DNA from 2 places in the Bradyrhizobium sp. 604_D8_N2_3 genome. Region 2 is predicted to be linked to the other one. Evidence: predicted binding sites of a transcription regulator. Region 2 holds the regulator's gene; the other holds the start of a gene.
What was found. Region 2 encodes PhoB, which activates phosphate uptake and scavenging genes when phosphate is short. Its sites were predicted from a motif close to TGTCATNNANCTGTCAT; they were not measured.
Positions count from the first base shown of each region.

Region 1 (3,410 bases), 6.0 Mb from region 2:
GTTGCGGATGGTCGCCATCTGCAGGCCCGAGCCGTTCGCGGCCATGGTGCCGGCGACACCCGACGACAGCACGTGGGTGGTCGAGACCGGCAGGCCGAACACGTCGGCGGCGCCGATCGTGGCGGCGGCGACCAGCTCGGCGGAGGCGCCCTGTGCGTAGGTGAGATGGGTCTTGCCGATCTTCTCACCGACGGTGACGACGATGCGCTTCCAGCCGACCATGGTGCCGAGGCCGAGCGCGATGGCGACGGCGACCTTCACCCAGGTCGGGATGAACTTCGTGGCGCTATCGAGGCCGCCCTTGTAGGCGTTCAAGGTCGCGACCTCTTCCTTGTTGAGGTCGTTTTCCTTGTCCTTCATCAGGAAGCGGATCGCTTCCGAGGTCAGGTACATGTCGTTACGGGTGTTGCCGACCACTTCCGCCGGTACCTTGTTGAGCGAGCCGTACTTCGCGACCTGGTCGCCGACATCCTTCACCAGCACCGACAGCGAGGGGTAGGTGCCTTCGCTGATGTGGTGCGAGGTGATGTACTGCGTCACCGCAGGACGAGGATCGCCGATGATCGAGTGACCGGCGCCCTTGGCCGCGATCACCTTGGAGGCGGCCTCCGAGACCTTCTGGAACTGGGCGACCTGGCTCTCCGGCAGCGCGCGGTTGAGCGCGTAAGCGGTCGGCACGGTGCCGATCAGGATCAGCATGATCAGGCCCATGCCCTTCTGGCCGTCGTTCGAGCCGTGGGCGAAGCTGACGCCGGTGCAGGTTGCGATCAGCAGGCCGCGGATCCAGAGCGGCGGCGCCTTGTTGCCTTCGGGCGCGGCATAGAGCGCAGGGTTGCGCACGATGAACTTGAGCAGCAGCAGCAGCACGGCGGCGCAGATGAAACCGAACAGCGGCGACAGCAGCAGCGCGTAGCCGATCTCGGTGGCCTTGCTCCAGTCGACGCCCGAGGTGCCGTCGCGGCCGCGCATGACGGCATTGGCGATGCCGACGCCGATGATCGAGCCGATCAGCGTGTGCGAGGAGGAGGCGGGCAGGCCGAAATACCAGGTACCGAGGTTCCAGATGATCGCGGCGATCAAGAGTGCGAACACCATGGCGAAGCCGGCGCTGGAGCCGACCTGGAGGATCAGCTCGACCGGCAGCAGCGAGACGATGCCGAACGCGACCGCGCCGGAGGACAGCAGCACGCCGAGGAAGTTGAAGAAGCCCGACCACATCACCGCGAATTCAGCCGGCAGCGAATGGGTGTAGATCACGGTCGCCACCGCGTTGGCGGTGTCGTGGAAGCCGTTGACGAATTCGAAGCCGAGCGCGATCAGCAGCGCGACGAACAAGAGGATGTAGGGCAGGAAGGTCGTCACCTTCGTGCCGGTCGCGTTGACGTCGACATAGATGCTGTAGGCAACGAACAGCAGGCCTGCGGCAAGGATGCCGAAGAACAGGATCATCGTGAGCGGGTTAAAACCCTTGTCGAGATTTGGCCTGGAAGCCGGCTGGACGGGCGTCGGATCGCCTACCGCACGGTCGAATGCAACGTCTGTCATTTTTGGACGCCCCTTAACTAATTTGAAGGGGCTATTGTCCGCGATGGATTTGAAGGCTGGATGACAACTGCGTCCTAAAGTCGCTTTCCCACCAGTATTCGCCAGTATTTAGGCGGCGCGTGGGGCTTTCTTCTGCAAACTGGCGGCAATCTTCAGGTCTTCGACAAAGCGCTGATATTCCAGCACTTTGGCTTCCGGATCAGGCAGCCGCAACAGATAGGACGGGTGCACCGTCACCAGTGCCTTGCGTCCCTCGGGCATATCTATGAGCCGGCCACGGGTCTTGCCGATCGGGGTGATCTTGCCGAACACGCTCTGCGCGGCGGTGGCGCCCATTGCCACGATGAGCTCGGGCTGGATTGCCGAAACTTCCCGCTCGTACCATTGCCGGCACGCCCGGATCTCCGGCGTCGCCGGCTTCTGGTGCAGACGGATCTTTCCGCGCGGCACGAATTTGAAGTGCTTGACCGCGTTGGTGACGTAGACCTTGTTGCGGTCGACGCCGGCTTCCTGAAGCGCACGGTCGAGCATCTGGCCGGCCGGGCCGATGAAGGGGTGGCCGGCGAGGTCTTCCTTGTCGCCGGGCTGCTCGCCGACCAGCATGATGGTCGCGTCTTTCGGGCCCTCGCCGAACACGGTCTGCGTCGCGTCCTTGTAGAGCGGGCAGGCGCGGCAGTGCGCGGCCTCCTCGCGGAGCGCTTCGAGATCGTCGGCAGCCAGCTTGCGTGGCATCGGAGCCTCCGGCCGCTTCTGGGGCTTGTGCGGATCGGTTGCGGCATTGGCGATCATGGCGCCGGTCATGCGCTCGGCGTCCTCGATCAAGGGCTTAATGATCGACGCCTCGGGCAGGTTCCTCCAGTATTTCTTCGGCATCTCCGTCTGCATCGCCTTCACCTTCAGCCGCGCCGGGTTGAAGATGCTGGCGTAGTAGCGCCGCCAGGTTTCCTCGAGCCGGTCTTCGCCGGGTGCTTCGCTCTTGCTCACGCCCGACGTGAACGAGAGCGCGTGGCCATCCCAATGCGCACACAGATCGGGTGTCAGGATCGACCATGGCATGTCGGCGAAGCGCTTGGCAAAGAACGGCGCGGCAAGCTCGACGATGTAATGCTCCGGCTCGAACCAGGCGACGTAATGCGCCGCGCGCTCGCGGCCGATCTCGCGGAAGCGCACGAAGGCATGCATCTTGTGCTCGTCGCGATGGACTGCTCTTGCCATGGCGGTGACTTGCGCGACATCAGGATTGGTCGCGACCTCGATGAGATCGTGATTGTCCTTCAATCGCCAGAGCAGGCGATAGAGGATCGCAAAGCGCTCGCCGTCGCGATGCAGGATCGCGGCCTTGGCGAGATCGACGAATTTTGCCGAGACGTTAAAGGTGCTGTCGTTCACCTCAAATATCGGAGACGGGGAGGGCGGTGCAAACAGCTCGGCTTCGCCGCCTTGTACGGTCCAGGTGACATCGGTTGGCTGCACATGATGCAGCACGAGGCTACGCGCGGCTTTGCGCCAGCCGTCGAAATCGGTTTCGGTGTCGAGGGTGATGTACTGCATCAGAAGCCAAACCCCAATTGTGTTGCCTTCGGCTTGAACCGTTCGATCAGCCGCGCCTCGTCGAGGCGATGCGGCGCGGGCCGGTGATCGCTGAGGACGATGAATGGCAGCGCCTTGTTGCGGGGCACATGCAGCCGCGCGAGATCGGAGAGGCGGATCGTGGTGGTGCGCCGCGTCGCGATGATGCGTTCGACCGCCTTGGTGCCGAAGCCCGGCACGCGCAACAGCTCCTCGCGGCTGGCGCGGTTGACGTCGAGCGGGAAGCGGTCGCGATGGCGCAGCGCCCAGGCGAGCTTCGGATCGATGTCGAGCGG
Region 1 is NZ_JBPWPM010000001.1:3,051,836-3,055,245, forward strand. Features, by position in the region: gene AB7245_RS14500 (inorganic phosphate transporter) at 1-1,545, opposite strand, end outside; gene AB7245_RS14505 (UdgX family uracil-DNA binding protein) at 1,654-3,096, opposite strand; gene AB7245_RS14510 (putative DNA modification/repair radical SAM protein) at 3,096-3,410, opposite strand, start outside.
Region 1: the regulator PhoB is predicted to act here: its motif matches at 1,595-1,611, upstream of AB7245_RS14500 (inorganic phosphate transporter).

Region 2 (3,410 bases):
AGTCCGAGATGGACGACCGCGTCGAGAAGGCGCTGCGCGGCGGCGCGCTGTGGAACGAGGTCAAGGACAAGCTCAACGCCTCCGGCCTGTCGCTCTCCGGCGGCCAGCAGCAGCGCCTCTGCATCGCCCGCACGGTCGCGGTGCGGCCCGAGGTGATCTTGTTCGACGAGCCCTGCTCGGCGCTCGACCCGATCTCGACCGCCAAGGTCGAGGAGCTGATCCAGGAGCTGTCCGAGAACTACACGATCGCGATCGTCACCCACAACATGCAGCAGGCGGCGCGCGTCTCCGACAAGACCGCCTTCATGTATCTCGGCGAGCTGATCGAGTTCGACGACACCAGCAAGATCTTCACGTCGCCGACCGACCGGCGCACGCAGGATTACATCACCGGCCGGTTCGGCTGAGGAGACGGAACATGGGTTCTGAACATACCGCAAAGGCCTTCGACACCGACCTCCAGGAACTCACGCGCCTGGTCGCCGAGATGGGCGGCATCGCCGAGCGCATGATCGTCGATTCCGTCGACGCGCTGATCCGCCGCGACGTCGCGCTCGGCCAGCGCGTCGTGACCATCGACGCCGAGCTCGACGCGCTCCAGAAGAAGATCGAGGAGCGCGCCGTTCTCACCATCGCGCGCCGCCAGCCGATGGCGGTGGATCTGCGCGAGATCGTCGGCGCCATGCGCGTCGCGACCGATCTCGAGCGGATCGGCGACCTCGCCAAGAACATGGGCAAGCGCGTCGCGGCGCTGGAGACGGATTTCCATCCGCTCAAGCTGTTCCGCGGTCTGGAGCACATGACCGACCTCGTGCAGCAACAGGTCAAGTCGGTGCTGGACGCCTATGCCGCGCACGATCTGCCGGCGGCAATGGCGGTGTGGAAGGGCGACGAGGAAGTCGACGCCATCTGCACCTCGCTGTTCCGCGAGCTCCTCACCTACATGATGGAGGATCCGCGCAACATCTCGTTCTGCATCCATCTGATGTTCTGCGCCAAGAACATCGAGCGCATCGGTGACCACGCCACCAACATCGCCGAGACCGTGTTCTACATGATCGAGGGCCAGGCGATCACCGACAAGCGGCCGAAGGGCGACATGACGACCTTCGCCACGACGGTCCCGAACACTTAAGGAGCGACGAACACCATGGGCGCACGCATTATGGTGGTTGAGGACGAGGAAGCTCTCACCGAGCTTCTCCGCTACAACCTCGAAGGCGACGGCTATGACGTCGAGACGGTGATGCGCGGCGACGATGCCGACACCCGCCTCAAGGAGCACATCCCCGATTTGATCGTGCTCGACTGGATGCTGCCGGGCCTCTCCGGCATCGAGCTGTGCCGGCGGCTGCGCACCCGGCCCGAGACCAAGCAGCTCCCGATCATCATGCTCACCGCGCGCGGCGAGGAGAGCGAGCGGGTGCGGGGCCTTGCGACCGGCGCCGACGACTACATCGTCAAGCCGTTCTCGGTCCCGGAGCTGCTGGCACGCGTGAAGGGCCTGCTCAGGCGCGCCAGCCCCGAGCGGCTCGCCACCGTGCTCGCCTATGGCGACATCGAGCTCGACCGCGACAAGCGTCGCGTGGCGCGCTCGGGCCGGCCGATCGATCTCGGCCCGACCGAATATCGCCTGCTGGAGTTCTTCCTGGAGCATCCCGGCCGCGTGTTCTCGCGCGAGCAGCTGCTCGACAGCGTCTGGGGCCGTGACATCTACATCGACGAGCGCACCGTCGACGTCCATATCGGGCGCCTGCGCAAGCTGCTCAATCTCGGCCGCGAGCAGGACCCGATCCGCACCGTCCGCGGCGCGGGCTACGCACTGGACGATCGCTTTGCGAAGGCGGAGCAAGCGTAAGGGGTTGCTGTGGCAGACGTGATTTAGCGGGCTGCCACCGCATCCTCGATGTCGTCCCTGCGAACGCAGGGACCCATAACCACAGGGAGTGGTTTGGCGAAGACTCGGAGTGATCATCCCGCGCAATAACTACGCGCCGGGATTATGGGTCCCTGCGTTCGCAGGGACGACACCGAGTGAGTTGAGCCGTCATCGCGTGACGGCGCCGTCTTCGTAGTCAGCTAATCCGATACCTCAGCGCGGACCCGGCTTCGCCGGCGCGCGCCGGCGATCGGCCGCGGGCTGATACGCCACGCGCGAGTGCTGGGCGCAGTAGGGCAGGCCGGAGAGCGCCTTGCCGCCGCAGAAGAAGAAATCCGGGCTCGAGGGATCGCCGACCGGCCAGTGGCAGGTGGCCTCGTTCAGCTCCAGCAGCGACAGCCGCTGGCTCATCGGCACGACGTTGTCGTAGGTGACCGGTTCGGCCTCGACCTCGACTTCGAAGGCTTGCGCCAGCGCGGTGTTGCCGCGCGCGATCGGGCGGGTCACCCGCATCATGTGCTGGGCGGGGCGTGCCTTGCGCGGCCGCGGCGCTGCCGATGAAGGGCTCTTGGCGCGGCCCGACAGGCCGAGCCGGTGCACTTTGCCGATTACGGCATTGCGGGTCACATTGCCGAGTTCAGCGGCGATCTGGCTGGCCGAAAGCCCGGCCTCCCAGAGCTTTTTCAGCTGCTCGACGCGATCATCCGACCAGGTCAAAACGGTCATTGCACCCTTTCCTTCGCCGGCGCCTGCCATCCTGGCGGCCGCACGGCGAATGCCTAAGCTTCGAAAAACCCGTGCCGCCAGAATCCCTTAAGGCTCGCCGGGCGCACCAGATGCGCCCGAACGCTTACGCCGGTACATGAGGACTTAGAGGATCAGAACTGCTGCACGAGATGTCGTATCTGACAAGCCAAACGCTACAATATGGCGTGACTCACGCGCAAGAGTCCGCCGACTCGCTTCCACATGTTCCGTGGCGGAAATACGCAAAATCGCCACCGCAAGACTACGGATTCTGCGTTTCGCGAGGCTTTCCGGGCGGCATTGACACCGGTTTCACCAGGCATAAGATAGTCTCGCGTGCCGCCCTTAAAAGGCGGCACGTTTCGTTTTCCGGGCCGGTCAATGGTGCGTTGCGCAATGCACGCTCACGCCGTCCGCAACATTCAAGTGATCGTCATGACTAACAGCGCAGCGCCGCATTTGCTCCCCGTTTTCGCCAGGTCCGACCTCGGTTTCGAGCGCGGTGAAGGCTGCTGGCTGATTGCGACCAATGGCGATCGCTATCTCGATTTCACCTCGGGCGTGGCGGTGAATGCGCTCGGCCATGCTCACCCTGCGTTGGTCAAAGCGTTGCAAGAGCAGGCCACCAAACTCTGGCACATGTCGAACCTGTTCCAGAGCCCGGACGGCGAGAAGCTCGCCGCGCGTCTGTGCAACGAAAGCTTCGCGGACTTCGTGTTCTTCTGCAATTCCGGCGCCGAAGCGCTGGAAGGTGTGATCAAGCTCGTCCGCCATCATCACTTCT
Region 2 is NZ_JBPWPM010000001.1:9,011,298-9,014,707, reverse strand. Features, by position in the region: gene pstB (phosphate ABC transporter ATP-binding protein PstB) at 1-407, shown strand, start outside; gene phoU (phosphate signaling complex protein PhoU) at 419-1,135, shown strand; gene phoB (phosphate regulon transcriptional regulator PhoB) at 1,151-1,858, shown strand; gene AB7245_RS43350 (GcrA family cell cycle regulator) at 2,093-2,605, opposite strand; gene AB7245_RS43345 (aspartate aminotransferase family protein) at 3,062-3,410, shown strand, end outside.